4 regions of the Kosakonia cowanii JCM 10956 genome follow, and region 1 is predicted to be linked to each of the others. Evidence: predicted binding sites of a transcription regulator. Region 1 holds the regulator's gene; each other region holds the start of a gene.

What was found. The regulator Fur, encoded in region 1, represses iron uptake genes when iron is present. The targets are predictions, from matches to a motif close to ATAATAATGAGAACNACTATCAA.
Region 2: the regulator Fur is predicted to act here: its motif matches at 2,183-2,205, upstream of exbB (tol-pal system-associated acyl-CoA thioesterase).
Region 3: the regulator Fur is predicted to act here: its motif matches at 1,689-1,711, upstream of BWI95_RS06575 (TonB-dependent siderophore receptor).
Region 4: the regulator Fur is predicted to act here: its motif matches at 2,175-2,197, upstream of ftnA (non-heme ferritin).

Annotation. Positions count from the first base shown of each region.
Region 1 covers NZ_CP019445.1:2,607,785-2,611,998, reverse strand. The annotation lists gene ybfF (esterase) at 1-551, shown strand, start outside; gene ybfE (LexA regulated protein) at 690-971, shown strand; gene fldA (flavodoxin FldA) at 1,135-1,665, shown strand; gene fur (ferric iron uptake transcriptional regulator) at 1,955-2,401, shown strand; partial or broken gene BWI95_RS12265 (beta-N-acetylhexosaminidase) at 2,502-4,214, opposite strand, start outside.
Region 2 covers NZ_CP019445.1:1,439,055-1,443,268, reverse strand. The annotation lists gene BWI95_RS06650 (AraC family transcriptional regulator) at 1-29, shown strand, start outside; gene BWI95_RS06645 (DedA family protein) at 63-722, opposite strand; gene metC (cystathionine beta-lyase) at 840-2,027, opposite strand; gene exbB (tol-pal system-associated acyl-CoA thioesterase) at 2,268-2,999, shown strand; gene exbD (TonB system transport protein ExbD) at 3,006-3,431, shown strand; gene BWI95_RS06625 (SDR family oxidoreductase) at 3,485-4,214, opposite strand, start outside.
Region 3 covers NZ_CP019445.1:1,425,768-1,429,981, reverse strand. The annotation lists gene BWI95_RS06575 (TonB-dependent siderophore receptor) at 1-1,620, opposite strand, end outside; gene BWI95_RS06570 (hypothetical protein) at 1,923-2,150, opposite strand; gene BWI95_RS06565 (pectinesterase family protein) at 2,684-3,760, shown strand; gene BWI95_RS06560 (TehB-like domain-containing protein) at 4,046-4,214, shown strand, end outside.
Region 4 covers NZ_CP019445.1:4,073,903-4,078,116, forward strand. The annotation lists gene BWI95_RS19330 (MFS transporter) at 1-818, shown strand, start outside; gene BWI95_RS19335 (RpiB/LacA/LacB family sugar-phosphate isomerase) at 926-1,564, opposite strand; gene yecR (YecR family lipoprotein) at 1,804-2,136, shown strand; gene ftnA (non-heme ferritin) at 2,346-2,843, shown strand; gene tyrP (tyrosine transporter TyrP) at 3,099-4,214, shown strand, end outside.

The sequences.
Region 1 (4,214 bases):
TTGATACGCTGGATGCTCATCAGATTGAAAAAGCGACCTTTATCGGCCACTCAATGGGCGGCAAAGCGGTGATGGCGCTAACTTCACTGGCACCGGAACGCATCGACCATCTGGTGGCGATTGATATGGCGCCCGTGGATTATAAGGTGCGCCGTCACGATGAGATCTTTGCCGCCATCAACGCCGTTAGCGAGGCAAATGTTTCGTCGCGCCAGCAGGCGGCGGCGCTGATGCGCGAGCAGCTTGATGAAGAGGGCGTGGTTCAGTTTTTACTGAAATCCTTCGTCGACGGTGAGTGGCGTTTTAACGTGCCGGTGCTGTGGGATCAATATGCCAATATAGTGGGCTGGGAGAAAATCCCGGCGTGGGATAAGCCTGCCCTCTTCGTCTGCGGTGGCAACTCCTCTTATGTCACCGATGCCTACCGCGATGCGCTGCTGGCGCAATTTCCCCAGGCGCGGGCGTATGTCATTGCCGGTGCCGGGCACTGGGTGCATGCAGAAAAACCTGACGCGGTGCTGCGTGCCATTCGCCGTTACCTGGCAGAGTAAGGCCAACTGATTAAAAAGGCGGCGACCGGTCGTTTCAACGCGCCCGGTCGTTGGCGTGCCGATGTTGGTGATGTATGATGGCGCGCTATTCAGCCCGGGCAGCGGCCCGATTGCGTGTTTTCCCGTAGTATTCATATCATGGCTAAAGAACAAACGGACCGTACGACACTAGATCTCTTCGCGAATGAGCGTCGCCCGGGACGGCCGAAGACCAACCCGCTCTCGCGCGATGAACAGTTGCGCATTAATAAACGCAACCAGCTCAAACGCGATAAAGTTCGCGGGCTTAAGCGCGTCGAACTGAAACTGAATGCGGAAGCGGTGGAAGCCTTAAATGAGCTGGCCGAGGCGCGCGAGATAAGCCGCAGCGAACTTATCGAAGAGATGCTGCTGGCGCAGCTTAAAGCCCTGCGCGGATAGCGATTCTTCTGAATCATCGTCAAATTCCCCTTTTCATGTGGCATACAGTGCAGTCCGCGGCAATAGCTGTTTCCGCGTTCTTCTCTGTTCTGCTATGATTGCCCTTATCTGTGGGCTTAGCGCTCCCCCTATACTCATTAAGATTCAAGAGGTTATTTTACTCATGGCAATTACAGGCATTTTCTTCGGCAGCGACACCGGCAACACCGAAAACATCGCCAAAATGATCCAGAGCCAGCTTGGTAAAGACGTCGCCGATGTTCATGACATTGCCAAGAGCAGTAAGGAAGATATCGAAGGATATGACATCCTGTTGCTCGGCATTCCGACTTGGTATTACGGTGAAGCGCAGTGCGACTGGGATGACTTCTTCCCGACGCTGGAAGAGATTGATTTTAATGGTAAATTAGTAGCACTTTTCGGCTGCGGCGACCAGGAAGATTATGCTGAGTACTTCTGTGATGCGCTGGGCACTATTCGCGATATTATCGAACCGCGCGGCGCGACCATTGTGGGTCACTGGCCGACTGCCGGTTACCATTTCGAAGCTTCAAAAGGCCTGGCGGATGACGACCACTTTGTTGGTCTGGCGATTGACGAAGACCGCCAGCCAGAACTGACTGCCGAGCGCGTACAGAAGTGGGTGAAGCAGGTTTCTGAAGAGCTGCATCTGGATGAAATCCTGAACGCCTGATTTTTATGGCGCAATCTGCTGGTTGCGCCGTATCAATAGGTAAAAGCAATCGAAATAATTGCTACATTTTTTTAACTTTCCTATTCATCCCTGTACAATAAGCCCTGCTTAACGCGTTACGCTCGACCGGGAGTTGTCGGCGATACCACGTTTTAAAAGCTTACTTTACTTGAGGGCTTGCAGTTTTCATTTATACATGGCAGTTCTATAATGATACGCATTCGCCCGGGTGCATTCCTTATAACTTCCGAGAAGGAAGTGAATCGTATAGCAACAGGACAGATTCCGCATGACTGACAACAATACCGCATTAAAGAAGGCCGGCCTGAAAGTCACGCTTCCACGTTTAAAAATTCTGGAAGTGCTTCAGGAGCCGGATAACCATCATGTCAGTGCGGAAGATCTTTATAAGCGTCTGATCGACATGGGTGAAGAGATTGGTCTGGCAACGGTGTACCGCGTGCTGAACCAGTTTGATGACGCCGGGATTGTCACCCGTCACAACTTCGAAGGCGGCAAGTCCGTTTTTGAACTGACGCAGCAGCATCACCACGATCACCTTATCTGCCTCGACTGCGGTAAAGTCATCGAATTCAGTGATGATTCCATCGAATTGCGCCAGCGCGAAATCGCCGCTAAACACGGTATCCGCCTGACGAACCACAGTCTCTACCTTTACGGCCACTGCGCCGAAGGCGACTGCCGCGAAGATGAACACGCGCACGACGCAAAATAAGTTCTTCTGAATGTTAAAAGCCAACCGTCAGGTTGGCTTTTTTTATGCCTGTCGGCTGAGCGGCGCGTTAGAAGGTTACGCCGCTCAGGGTGGAAAGCGATCAAGCTTTCAGCGTGTCAACACGGCTGACGCGCCTGCCGTCCGGGCTTACGGTGCGCACCTGAATTTCTCCTTTAATCTGTGGACGGGATTCCGCTTCGTAGCGTTGCCACGTTTTGCCGCGATCGAGGGAGTACTCCACCACCAGCCCCGGGAAGCGGATGTTGACCTCCAGCACACCGTCAACAATTCGCGCCCCTGGCACCGGCAGACGATAATGGATGCCGGCTTTATCCAGCTTCGCCAGCTCGCGATGCCCTAACAGATTGGCAAAACGCTGCCAGTCAGCCGTAAGCGCTTTCTGATCGACCCACTGCGTCTCGCCGCCTTTGTATTCGCGGCCTGCCTGATAATCCAGCTCCCAGCTTGCGCGATGCCATGCCCGCTCAGCGACGGCGACCAGACGCGGATAGATCATATACTCCATCTGCTCATCCGTGCGCACCACTTCGCTCCACAACTCGGCGGAAAGCCCGTAGGCGCCTGGCCACGGCTTGTCTGATTTAGCGCTGAACGCGTTGCCATCACGGTCAACCGAGGTTTCCGCATTTTGCGGCATGTTGTCCGGCGCGAAGCTGAAGATTTTGCGCTCATCGCTGAAACGCGTCCCCCAGTAGTAACCGCTCTCATCAGGGTGAACTTCACTCGGGAAGTCGAGATAGACGTAGTCCGGGTTGGAGACCACCACGCGGAAGCCCTTATTCGCCCAATCGTTGACGGAATCGAAACCACCCCAGTAGAGCGCATCCCAGAAGTTGACATTCACATGTTGGGTGGCAAACACAGAAGCGTCTTTGGCATCTTTCAGCCCATCCTGCCACGCCTGCATCACATCGATGCCGTGCGCCTTAACCAGCTTGCTTACCTCTGCGCCAAAGTAGCTGGAGAGGTGTTCAACATCGCTCACTTTCCCGGCTTTGATCATCGCCTGGCAGGCCTCGGATTTCGCCCAAGGCTTATCTTGCTTGCTCTGATCGATGATGCCTTTACCCGGCTGCGGATTGTTCACATCCGTATAACCAGCGCCCAGGTAGATATTTTTTGCTTCATCGCCGCCAAAGTGCCAGGTGCGCAGCGGCAGACCCGCTTCTCTGTGCATCTGCAGGATTTCGCCCATCACCTTATCGACAAAGTTGCGCGAGGAGTCCAGGCACGGATTGAGGTAGCCGGTGCGATCGTAGAATTGTACGCCAGCGGTAACAGAGGTATCGGTCGGATCGAGCAGCCGATAGCGGCTCGCCTCGCTCTCATCCTTACCCTCTTTTATCAGGCGTTCGTAACGTGCTTCCATTGAGATCACCGCCGCGCGCGCATGGGCAGGCATGTCGATCTCCGGGATCACCTCAATGTGTCGCGCTTTGGCGTATTTGAGGATCTCGATGTAGTCGGCGCGGGTAAAGTACCCGCTGCCGTTGTTATCACGATCCGGACCCGAGCCCAGCTGCGGCAGCAGGCACTGCTTCTCGCTCAGATCGTGGCAGCGCTGGCTGCCAATCTCAGTCAGCTCCGGCAGCCCCGGAATTTCAATGCGCCACCCTTCATCGTCCGTCAGATGGAAGTGGAATTTATTCAGCTTGTAAGCCGCCATCTGATCCAGCAGGCGCAACACCGCCGCTTTGCTGTGGAAATTACGCCCGACATCCAGATGAATACCGCGATAGTCGAAGCGCGGCGCATCTTTCGCCGTCAGAGCGGGGAGCGTCATCGGCCCCTG
Region 2 (4,214 bases), 1.2 Mb from region 1:
CGCGCATTCGCACCATGCAGGGGGCATAACGGAGGCCCTCTTCGCGCGAAGAGGGCAGTAACTCAGGCGTTGCTGAACTTCTTCTTTAGCACGACAGTAACGGCACCAATCAGGCCCACCACCAGCAGGAACAGCGGCAGCACCATTAAAAAGGTCATCACCTGGTCTTCGTGGCGTTTCACAAACGGGATCATGCTAATCGCGTAGCCGAGCGAGATCACCACGCCGACCCACAGCAGCGCGCTCAGCCAGTTGAAGAGCTGAAAACGGCGGTTCGACAAGCCAGAGATACCGGCCATCGTTGGCAACAGGGTGCGGATAAAAGCCAGAAAACGCCCGGCCAGCAGCGCCAGCAGGCCGTGACGGTCAAACATGCAGGTGGCGCGCTCGTGATACTTCACCGGCAGCTGCGCCAGCCAGCTTTTCACAATACGCGTATTGCCCAGCCAGCGCCCCTGAACATAGCTCAGCCAGCAGCCGAGACTGGCGGCGGAGGTAAGGATCAGCAGCGTTGAGACAAAGTCCATGCAGCCGCGCGCAATCAGCGCCCCGGCGAGCAGCAGTAAGCTGTCGCCCGGTAAAAACGAGGCAGGAAGCAAGCCGTTCTCTAAAAAGAGCGTGGCAAACATCACGAGATAGACAACGCCGACAACGTGCGGATCGGCCAGCGCAGCAAAGTCGTGATGCCAGAGCGCAGCAATAATATCTTGAATAACAGCCATGGGCTTTCCTGTGGAACCGCGTAGAGGAGGCTATTGTACTCCACTTCGCCAAAAAGACCTCGATCCGGGGCGCAACAAAGGGAGAATAATCTTACTTTTTGCCCCGTTAATCATGGTTTACACGATGCGCTGAAAGCCTGCCACTAAATCACCGATAAGATCATCAACGTTTTCTAAACCAATGTGCAATCGGATCAGCGTGCCGTCGAAGTCGACACGGCCTTCCGGGCGAATAGCGGCGATGTGCTCAGGCTGGTTGGCGAGGATCAGTGATTCAAACCCGCCCCACGAATAGGCCATGCTGAAGAGCGAAAAATTATCGAGATAGTTGGCCAATTCTTCATTGTTCAAACGCTTGTTGAGCACAAAGGAGAAGAGGCCGCTGCTGCCGCTGAAATCCCGCTTCCAGTACTCATGCCCTTTACTGCCTGGCAGCGCCGGATGATTGACCTGCGCCACCTGCGGATGCGCCGCCAGCCACTCGGCAATCTTCAGGCTGCTTTCGTGATGCTGGCGTAAACGCACCCCCAGTGTGCGCAGGCCGCGGCTGGTCATATAGGCGGTATCCGCATCCAGCATCTGCCCCATCAGATAGGCGTTTTCCCGCAGTTGCTCCCAACAGCGGGCGTTTGCTACGGCGGTGCCGACCATCGCATCGGAGTGACCAATCAGATATTTGGTGCCCGCCTGAATGGAGATATCGATATCAAAATCCAGCGCCTTAAACAGCACGCCCGCCGCCCAGGTGTTGTCGATCATAATGATGGCCTCCGGCGCGACGCTACGCACCGCCTGCACGATGGCGGGAACATCATGCACTTCCATGGTGATGGAGCCGGGCGATTCGAGGAACACCACTTTGGTATTGGGTTGCACCAGTTGCACGATGCTTGAGCCAATCAGCGGATCAAACCAGCTGGTGGTAACGCCCAGTTTAGCGAGGATTTTGGTGCTGAAATCTTGCGTCGGTTCGTAGGCGGTATTGGTCATCAATACATGATCGCCCTGTTCGACAAAGGCCAGGATGGTGTTTGCCACCGCCGCCGCGCCGCAGGGGAAGAGCGCACAACCGGCACCACCTTCCAGTTCGCACATCGCCTCTTGCAGTGAGAAGTGGGTCAGCGTCCCGCGCCGTCCATAGAAAAGCTCGCCGTTGGCGCGGTTGCGCGTGGCGTGCTTTTTCGCTTCCACCGTTTCGAACACCAGGGAGGAGGCGCGCTGAATCACCGTATTCACCGAACCCTGAGTATACTTTTTGCTCCGCCCGGCGTTTACCAGCGCGGTATCAAGATGTTTCGCCGTCATGTCTGCTCAACCTGTTTTTATACGTCTGGATGTCCAGACTACCATGATTGCGAAATGATGCATCAGAGGCGGTGAATTTTTCTATAAAACCAGCAGACGCGCCGGTTTACTGCGTCAACGCAAGGAAATAGCGGGTTGTGTTGTGCACTATGTAAATACTAATGAGAACTACTATCAATTCGACGACTTTTTGCTATTATGGCGCAGTGTTTTTTGTGATTTGCGTCCCGGAGAAACAGAGTGGGTAATAATTTGATGCAGACGGATCTTTCCGTATGGGGTATGTATCAGCACGCCGATATCGTGGTGAAAATCGTGATGATCGGTCTGATTCTGGCGTCAGTCGTCACCTGGGCGCTTTTCTTCAGTAAAAGCGTTGAGATCCTCGGGCAAAAGCGCCGTCTCAAGCGTGAACAGCAGCAGCTGGCCGATGCCCGCTCGCTGGATCAGGCGACTGAGATCGCTTCGACATTCCACGCCCGCAGCCTGAGCGCGATGTTGATCAACGAAGCGCAGAACGAGCTGGAGCTCTCCGCAGGCAGCGAAGATAACGAAGGCATTAAAGAGCGCACCGGTTTCCGCCTTGAGCGACGCGTAGCGGCAACGGGCCGTCATATGGGTCGCGGCAACGGTTTCCTCGCCACCATCGGCGCGATTTCGCCCTTTATTGGTCTGTTTGGTACCGTCTGGGGCATCATGAACAGCTTTATCGGCATTGCGCAGACGCAAACCACTAACCTCGCGGTTGTCGCGCCGGGCATCGCTGAAGCGCTGCTGGCAACGGCTATCGGCCTGGTCGCCGCTATCCCGGCGGTAGTGATCTACAACATCTTTGCGCGCATGATCGGTAACTATAAAGCTAACCTCGGCGATGTTGCTGCTCAGGTGCTGCTGCTGCAAAGCCGCGATCTGGATCTGGCCGCCAGCAACGCGCAGCCGGTTCGTACCACCCAGAAATTACGCGTAGGTTGATTGGCTATGGCAATGCGTCTTAATGAAAACCTCGACGATAACGGCGAAATGCACGAAATCAACGTCACGCCGTTTATCGACGTGATGCTGGTGCTGCTGATTATCTTTATGGTGGCCGCGCCGCTTGCTACCGTTGACGTTAAGGTCAATCTGCCTGCCTCTTCCAGCCAGCCGCAGCCGCGCCCGGAAAAACCGATTTATCTCTCCGTGAAGGCAGATAACAGCATGTTTATCGGCAACGATCCGGTGACGGAAGAGACGATGATCAACCAGCTGAACGCGGTGACCGAAGGGAAAAAGGATACCACCATCTTCTTCCGCGCTGATAAGACCGTTGATTACGAGACGATGATGAAAGTGATGGACAGCCTGCATCAGGCGGGCTATCTGAAGATCGGTCTGGTAGGGGAAGAGGTCGCGAAAGCGAAGTAACCCGCGAACGAGATAAAAAAAAGCTGGCCGGAGCCAGCTTTTTTTATGCCTGCTTAACTCAGGTGCTCACCACCCGTCACGCCATGCACTTCAGCGGTGACATAGCTCGACTCCTGGCTTGCCAGATAGACATAAACAGGTGCCAGCTCGGCTGGCTGACCGGCGCGTTTAAGCGGCGTCTGCTGGCCGAACTCCGGCAGTTTCTCCTGCGGCTGACCGCCGGAAATCTGCAGCGCGGTCCAGATTGGCCCTGGCGCAACACTGTTGACGCGAATGCCTTTCTCAGCGACCTGTTTCGCCAGCCCGCGGGTGTAGTTGAGAATAGCCGCTTTGGTTGAGGCGTAATCAAGCAGGTGCGTGCTTGGCTGATAAGCCTGAATCGACGAGGTAGTAATAATGCTACCCCCGCGCGGCATCAGCGGAATCGCCTCCTGGGTGATCCAGAAGAGCGCGAAAACGTTGACCTTATAGGTATAGATAAACTGCTCGCTGCTGAGGTCTGCAATATCCTCAATCGCGGTTTGCGTACCCGCTACCAGCGTCAGCACATCCAGGCCGCCAAGCTGCTCTTTCGCTGTATGCGGCAGAGAACGGGCAAATTCTTCATCGCTCAAATCGCCCGGGATCAGCACGGCTTTGCGCCCGGCTGCTTCAATCTGCTCTTTCACCTGCTGCGCATCTTCCTCTTCGGCAGGAAGATAGTTGATAGCGACATCAGCGCCTTCGCGGGCATAGGCAATCGCCGCCGCGCGACCAATACCGGAGTCGCCGCCGGTCACTAAC
Region 3 (4,214 bases), 1.2 Mb from region 1:
CCAGCCCAGTTCGTAGGCGTTAACTTTTACGCCATCCAGCTTCAACTCGTTCATGTTGACGCTGTTCAGCAGACGGTAGTGACCATCAACTAACTGATAGGTGCCCGCGCCGTAATACTTAGCAGGGTCAGGGATCTCAAAACCCTGCGAGAAGTTGAACCACAGCTGCTGGCGGTCGCTCAGATGACCGAGGATTCCGGCGTTAAACAGCAGATTGTTGTAATCCGTTTTCCCGCCTGGCACGGCGTCCGCTGAGGTCGCTTTACCACTGGCAATCGCCTGCTGCTGGGAATAACCGACAAAATCGTCGATGCGGTTTTCCATGTACTGGTAACGCACGCCGCCGCTCAGGGTGATGGCGTCAATGTCGTAGCTGCTTTGCAGGAACGGCGCGATATTGGTGATGCTGTAGCCCGGATAGCGCTCAACCTTAAAGGTTTTATCGAGCTGCATGCCTCCGCTGGCGGCGGCGCTGTTCAGATTGAAGAACTGCTGGTTGGCGTCGAAGGTTTCATGTTCAGCATCGATCCCCCAGGTCAGCGTCAGGGCATCAACCGGTTTGCTGTTGATGGTCAACTTGCCGCCATAAAAGTCGGTCTTCTGCTGCGAAGCACCAATGCTGGTGACCCGGCCGCTTGAGAGGGTTGGGAAGGGGTAAAACGCCAGGCTCTCATCGCGGTAGTAGATCTGCGCTACCACATCCTGGCCCCAGAAATCGGTGTTCGAGTATTGCAGATTGATCAGGTGGCGCTCGGTGCCCGGGATACGGTCGGCATCAAGGTTGCCTTTGTTGTAGGCCGTAGCGGAGCCGGTGACTGCCGAGAAGTTTTCGCCTAAGAAGAGGCCATGTTTCCCGTCAGACTCGCTCTTAAAGTACTGAGTGGTAAGTTGCAGTTGCTGGTGCTCGTCGATATTGAGCGTGCCGGTGCCCATCACGTCCAGCCGGTCAGAGTATTGCAGGCCGGTCTGGGTGTTATCAATGAGTACCTCATCGCCTTTGCCATCATACCAGCCGCCGTAGCGCTGATAAGCAACCGACAGCCGCCCGGAGGCCTTATCATTACCGCCACTCACCGAGGCCGCAACGTTGTCATCATGATCGTTATGGCTGTTAAAACCGCTTTTGGTACCGGTCTGGAACTCGACTTCCGTCTCCGGCTGCCCCTTTTTAGTGACGATATTGATCAGGCCGCCGGTGCTGCCGCCGCCATAGAGCGAGGTCGCGCCGGAGATAATCTCAATGCGCGCGATATTAAAGGGATCGATAGAGTCGAGCTGGCGGCTGTCGGTGCGCGATGAGTTGAGACGCACGCCGTCGACCATCACCATCATTGAGCGCCCGCGCATATTCATGCCGTAGTTGGTGCGCCCCTGGCTGCTGACATCCATTCCCGGAATAAGCTGCGCCAGCACCTCTTTTAACTCTTTACCACCCTGAACCTGCTGCTCAATTTCAGCCTGCTCAATGACCCAGGTGGTTTGCGCCATATCGGCGACGCTGTGATTGGCACGGCTGGCGGCCACCACCAGCGTCTCCTCTTTTGCGTCTTGTGCCGCGGCCTGCGCGGATAACATCATCAACAAACAGGGGTTAATAGCCCAAAGGTAACGATTTTTCATTCTTATAACGTTCCTGATTATGCAGGTGAAGACGACCTTAACCGGTCGGGGTAAACACCGCTCTCAAGTTGAGAGTAATTATCAAGATGATATGAATTATCGTTACCAAGTAAACAACTTGTGTAAAAAAATTATGCCTAAGCTTGTGATTTAACTACTAATTTTAAGAGGTTGTTTCTTTGAGGAATTAATGACGTGCGCGAAGAGACCGGCGCGAACGGTAATGTCGCCCGGTATTATGTGTGCTCTAAGATTTAATTACAGGAGTAAACGCGGGGCATAAAAGCGTATTTGCAGGTTTATCAGCGCCTGTTTTTGTTATTTTTTTCTTTAAAATCCGCAATCGCCTGGTTGATGTTTTCCGTAGCGAAGGTGTCAACTTTTTCACCGTCCAAAAAGACTTCGTAATGTCCGGAAACATATTTAAAGGTAAACATCTTATCCTGGTAGCGAAGACGTTTTTCCTTTACTGATAAGCCCCTGATGCGCATAGCGACGCGGGCCATCGTGTCTATCTTTTTATTTTTCATGATTATTTTACTTACCGTTGCAGGTTGAGTCCGCGTTCAAATATTAAAACCACGTCGGGCAATGTTAATTTTTTACCCACTCAAAGGGAAGCAAAGGTTGCCAGAAAAGCACTCCTGAGGCCAGGTAAAATAGCTTCTTATGATTTAAGGCGTTTTTAGTCAATTAATCAACCTGCTGCCATATATAGCTGCGTTCAGAAACAACCTATGTCAGCGGGAATAATTTCTCTTTTTTATCGTGATAATAGTTTTGATTCTCGTTTGAGTAATGGACGTCATAAGTTTGAGTTTGATCTCAAAACAGCGTTTTAAAATGCGCAAAGGCTTTTTACTGGCCTATGCTCTCGTAAAAAAATAAAAGCATTACAGCCCGTTAAGCCGACTCTCCTTACTGACTTTGGACAGAGGCCGCTATTTGCCAGTAGCAGATCCCGATGGAACCGGCGCGCAGCGCTGGCAACGCGTCATATCTGGCGGATCTGCGCCCTGCTGCATGAACTGCCTTTGCCCAAAAAACGACCAAGGAGAGAACAATGAAAACCCTGCACTGCTCCGCACTGCTGCTGATCTGCCTGAGCGCCAGCGCGCAGGCAGCCGAGTGGAACGCCGTGGTATCGCCGACGCCGCAGGCTGGTGAATTTTCCACTATCGGCCAGGCGCTCGACGCCGCGCCTCAGAGCGGCACGCCGTGGCGCATTCTGATTAAAGAGGGGCGCTGGCATGAGCGGCTGGTCATTGAAAAGCCCGTCACACTGATTGGGGAATCGACGGCAGGCACGGTGATTGAGGCCAATACCCCCGCAGGTGCGCTGGATGAGCAGGGAGAGAAGCTCGGCACCGGGCGCACCAGCACGGTAGAGATCCGCGCCAGCGGCGTGACGCTGGAGAACCTCACCATTCGTAATACTTTTGATTTCCCCGCCAACGCCGCGCTGCCGGAAGGCGATGCGAAGAAGCTGAAAGATACCCAGGCGGTGGCGCTGATGGTGGCAGACGGGGCAGACAGAGCGCGCTTTCGTCACGTTCGCCTTGAGGGTTATCAGGACACTTTTTACAGCAAGCAGGGCAGCCGCAGCTACTTCACCGACTGCGCCATCAGCGGCCACGTCGATTTTATCTTCGGCCCCGGTATCGCGGTGTTCGATCGCTGCGAAATCATTGCCCGCAACCGTGATGACACCGCTCCGCCATACGGTTATCTCACCGCGCCTGCCACCCAGGCCGGGGAGCGGTTTGGCCTGTTTATTATCAACAGTAAGCTGAGCAAAGAGCCGGGCGTACCGGCGAAAAGCTTTGCGCTGGGCCGCCCGTGGCACCCGACCACCCAGTTTAGCGACGGGCGCTATGCCGACCCGAACGCCATTGGCCTGGCGGCGATTATCAATAGCGAGATTGATGACCATATCTACGGCTGGGACAAGATGTCCGGCAAAGATAAGCACGGCGATAAAATTTGGTTTTACCCACAGGACAGCCGTTTTTATGAGGTCAATAACCGTGGGCCAGGCGCCGGGCAGGGCGGTGAGCGCTATCAGCTCAGCGAGGCGGACGCCGCGCAGTATAACGTGGCAGCCATTTTCGACGGCTGGGAGAGCACCCTTCTGCAATAAGTGATGTTGCCCCCGCGCCGGGGGCCTTTATTTAGCGTTGCCGAATAAATAATTTCATTTTTTATCGATAGGTTTTCATTTTTATCGCGCTTTTGATTTTTATTAATATGATCCTTTCGGAGTATAAAAAGTAGCACGAAATAGGTTTGTGAAGATTTATCTTATCAACTTTAAATAACATTTATAAAAAATAGTCGATATTTTTTAAAACAGGTATATGCTATGCAACATATGCTTTTCCCCCTCCCGGCGACAACAGTGGCTGAGATAAAAAGAGGATGAAATATGCAACGCATTACTATACCCGCGAATTATGTCCACACCCGCACCACGCCGTTCTGGACAAAAGAGACCGCGCCAGCCTCCATCTGGAAACGCCATCTTGATGCCGGTACGCGTCAGGGTGTTTACCCGCGTTTAAGCGTGCAGCGCGGCGCGATCCGCTATTACGGCT
Region 4 (4,214 bases), 1.5 Mb from region 1:
ACTTAACCGGCTTTCTCACCACCAGCATCGCGATGGTGAGCCTGGTTTACGCAATGGAAGCGCTCGGTTCGCAACACCCGCAGGGTGGATTGACGCTGACACTGCTGATGCTTGGCGCGGTGATGTTTGCCTTTACGCTGCGCCATTTTCGCCGCCATGCGTGGCCGATGATCCGCCTCGACGCGATGCAGGTGCCGACCTTTCGCGTCACCATGTATGGCGGTTCGCTGTTTCGCGCCTCGATCAGCGCGGTGCCGTTTCTGCTGCCGCTGCTGTTTCAGGTCGGGTTTGGGATGGATCCCTTCCACGCCGGGCTGCTGGTGCTGGCGGTGTTTGCCGGGAATTTATCCATTAAACCGGCGACAACGCCGCTTATCCGCTGGCTCGGCTTTCGTAAGCTGCTGTTGATTAACGGCGCGCTAAATGTGATTGCGCTGCTGGCCTGCGCCTTCCTCACCGCCGATACCCCGGTCTGGCTGGTGTTTATCATCCTCTATCTTGGTGGCGTTTTTCGCTCGGTGCAGTTTACCGGCGTCAGTACGCTGGCCTTTGCCGATGTGCCTGGCGCGCAGATGAGCTATGCCAATACGCTGTTTAGCACGGCGACACAGCTGGCGGTGGGTCTTGGCATTACGCTTGGCGCGATTGGCATTCGAATTGGCGAGCATATCAGCGGCTGGTTAGGGATCGCCGCGATGGAAGGGATCAGTTTCCGGCTGGCGTTTGTCTTTATTGCGTTGATCTGTCTGGTGGGAATGATTGATACGCTGCGTTTGACGAAGGATGCCGGTAGCGCGGTGTCGCAGAAAAGTCGTTAAACAGCAATGCCGGATGGCGGCTTACGCCTTATCCGGCCTACGGGTGCGATGCAGAAATTTGCTCCCCGTAGGCCTGATAAGCGTAGCGCCATCAGGCAAAGGAGTTATCAGGCCAGCACTTCACGTACGAAGGCTTCGATCTCTTTATTCTGGCAGTTCTCAAAGAAGCACTGCTGGAAACGCTCGCCGGAGACGGCGGTTTTCACCAGCTCGCGATCGATGGCGCGCAGCGTATCGAGATAGTTCTCTTTCACCACCGCTGCTTTTACCTGGTTCAGAATGCCAGCGTTACGCACCTGCGGCTCTTTACGCTCCGGCGGATAGCCTTCCCCGTTGCGTCCGGTAAAGGCTTTCTCAAAGATAAAGCGCACGTTCAGTTCAGCGCCCCAGCCAAAGCCTTTAGCAAACGGCAGCGCCAGCGCGTTACCGTTGTTGATCTGCGCGAACAGGAACGCATCGGCCGGATCGATACAGTAACCGCAGACCACGCCCGGATGGATGTTCAGCGACATCAGCGCGCCCTGCCCGGTGCCGCAGCCGGTCACCACGAAATCCACCGCTTTAGAGTTGAGCAGAATGCTGGCCATAATACCGAGGTGGATATAGGTCAGATGATGGTCATTTTCGTCGCTCATGCCAACGTTATACACCGGGAAATCTTTCTCATCGGCTACGGTTTTCAGCTCTTTGAGAATGATGGCGTTTTTCGCCGCCTGGCTGTTTTCCATCATCAGTGCAATTTTCATTTTCATCTCCTGTAGACGTGCTTCGGATAGCAAAGGTTACCTAAACCTTACTACCTCACAAACATACTTTCAAATTTAGTGAAAAATGGTTTTAAAAATCAAAAGGCGCCTCACAGTTTTGAGCGGCCCGCTTGAGCCGTCCTGATTAGTAGAGGGTGTTCGGGGGGTTATTCCGTCGATTGCCGCACAAAGGGGGCGATTAAGATGAGAAGATGCAAAAAATGAAGCAGAGCAACGTCATGAAGAGAGTCCTTATTGCCGCCACGCTGTTACTCCTTGCCGGGTGCACCATCACCAAAGAAGCAGAAGTGAGCAGCGTGGACACCACCAGCGGTGTGGTACGTCTGAGCTTTAATCAGCAGATGATGCAGACCGCGCGTTATGATGAGTACGTCGCGCAGGGCACCGCCAACAAACAGTGCCAGCAGTTGGGCTATGCCACCGCCGTGGCATTTGGCCAGCCAGTGCAGACCTGTAGTTTGATCAGCGGTTCAGGCTGCATGAACACCAAAATCACCATTCAATATCAGTGTCGCGGTATCGCTATCGATCCCAACCGCGCGGCCTGGTAAATTCTTAAGCCAGCCATTAGCGCTGGCTTTTTCTTTTATTAATAATAAAAACAATTCTCATTCATTTAAATATTACCCCGGCAATGCGTGTTATTCGCATTCTCTTTATTAATCAAACGTTTTATTATTTTACCTTTTGCAAATAATTAAATAACAAATTATAGTGGCGGCACTTTCCCCTGTTATATTTTTAATTCCGGAGCCGTGCGATGTTAAAAGCAGAGATGATTGAAAAACTCAACGAACAGATGAATCTGGAACTCTTCTCCTCCCTGCTCTATCAACAGATGAGCGCATGGTGCAGCTATCACAGTTTTGAAGGTGCTGCCGCGTTTCTGCGCCGCCACGCTCAGGAAGAGATGACCCATATGCAGCGCCTGTTCGACTACCTGACGGACACCGGCAGCCTGCCGCGCATCGCGAATATTGCCTCACCGGTTGCTGAGTACGCTTCCCTTGATGAACTGTTCCGCGCGACCTACGAACATGAACAGCATATTACGCAAAAAATTAATGAGCTGGCGCACGTTGCAATGATGTCGCAGGATTATCCGACCTTTAATTTCCTGCAGTGGTATGTTGCCGAGCAGCATGAAGAAGAGAAACTCTTTAAATCGGTAATTGATAAATTAACGTTGGCGGGTAAAAGTGGTGAAGGCCTCTACTTTATTGATAAAGAGCTGGCGACCCTCGACGCACAAAATTAATAACAAAGGCGGTTCAGTTAATTCTGTACCGCCTTTTTCTTCTGCTCCAGAACATTTCTCTCTGTCTATCCCCCCTGCTGCAACACACTGCCTGATTCCGCACTCAACACCCCCGGTGATAGCTCCTTCTCGTTCGCCTGATGAGCCGTAAACAAAAGATTACAGCAGATGTAACGGTCATTTGACGAAACGGTGGAATTATCTTACTCTGCGCCGCGTATTGCGTGTGCAGTGAGTTAAGTGATAGAGGAAAGTGTGAAAAATCGGGCACTTGGAAGTGTATTTATTGTCGCTGGCACCACCATTGGTGCGGGTATGCTGGCGATGCCGCTGGCAGCGGCGGGCGTAGGGTTTGCAACCACGCTGGGGCTGCTTTTCATCTTATGGGCAGTGATGTGTTATACCGCCCTGCTGCTGCTTGAGGTCTATCAGCATGTTCCGGCTGAAACCGGGCTCGGCACACTGGCGCAGCGCTATCTGGGTCGTTACGGGCAGTTGATCACCGGCTTCAGCATGATGTTTCTGATGTATGCGCTAACGGCTGCCTATATCAGCGGTGCTGGTGAATTGCTCGCTTCAAGTATCAGTGAGTGGTTCAACGTTTCGCTCTCCTCAAGCGCAGGCGTGTTGATCTTTACACTGGTCGCTGGCGGCGTGGTCTGCATCGGCACCTCACTGGTCGATCTCTTTAACCGTTTTCTCTTCAGCGCCAAAATCCTCTTTTTAGTGATCATGCTGGCGCTGTTAATGCCGCACGTACACCAGGCGAACCTGCTGACTATGCCGCTGGAAAAAGGGCTGGCGCTCTCAGCCCTGCCGGTGATTTTCACCTCGTTTGGTTTTCACGGCAGCGTGCCGAGCATCGTCAGCTATATGGGCGGCAACATTCGCCAACTGCGCAAAGTGTTTATCACCGGTAGCGCCATTCCGCTGGTGGCTTATATCTTCTGGCAGCTGGCGACGCTTGGCAGCATCGACTCCCATACTTTTATCGGCCTGCTTGCCAGCCAGTCAGGGCTTAATGGCTTGTTGCTGGCGCTGCGCGATGTCGTCGCCTCTGCGCATGTTGAGCTGGCGATCCACCTCTTCGCCGATCTGGCGCTGGCCACCTCATTCCTCGGCGTTTCGCTGGGTTTGTTCGATTACCTGGCCGATCTCTTTAGCCGCCATAATAGTGTCTGCGGCCGTTTGCAAACCGGCATCATTACCTTCCTGCCGCCGCTGGCGTTTGCCCTCTTCTACCCGCGCGGTTTTGTGATGGCACTCGGTTATGCAGGCGTTGCGCTTGCGGTATTAGCCCTGCTGCTGCCATCGATGCTGGCGTGGCAGAGCCGCAAACACCATCCGCAAAGTGGCTATCGCGTGCTGGGC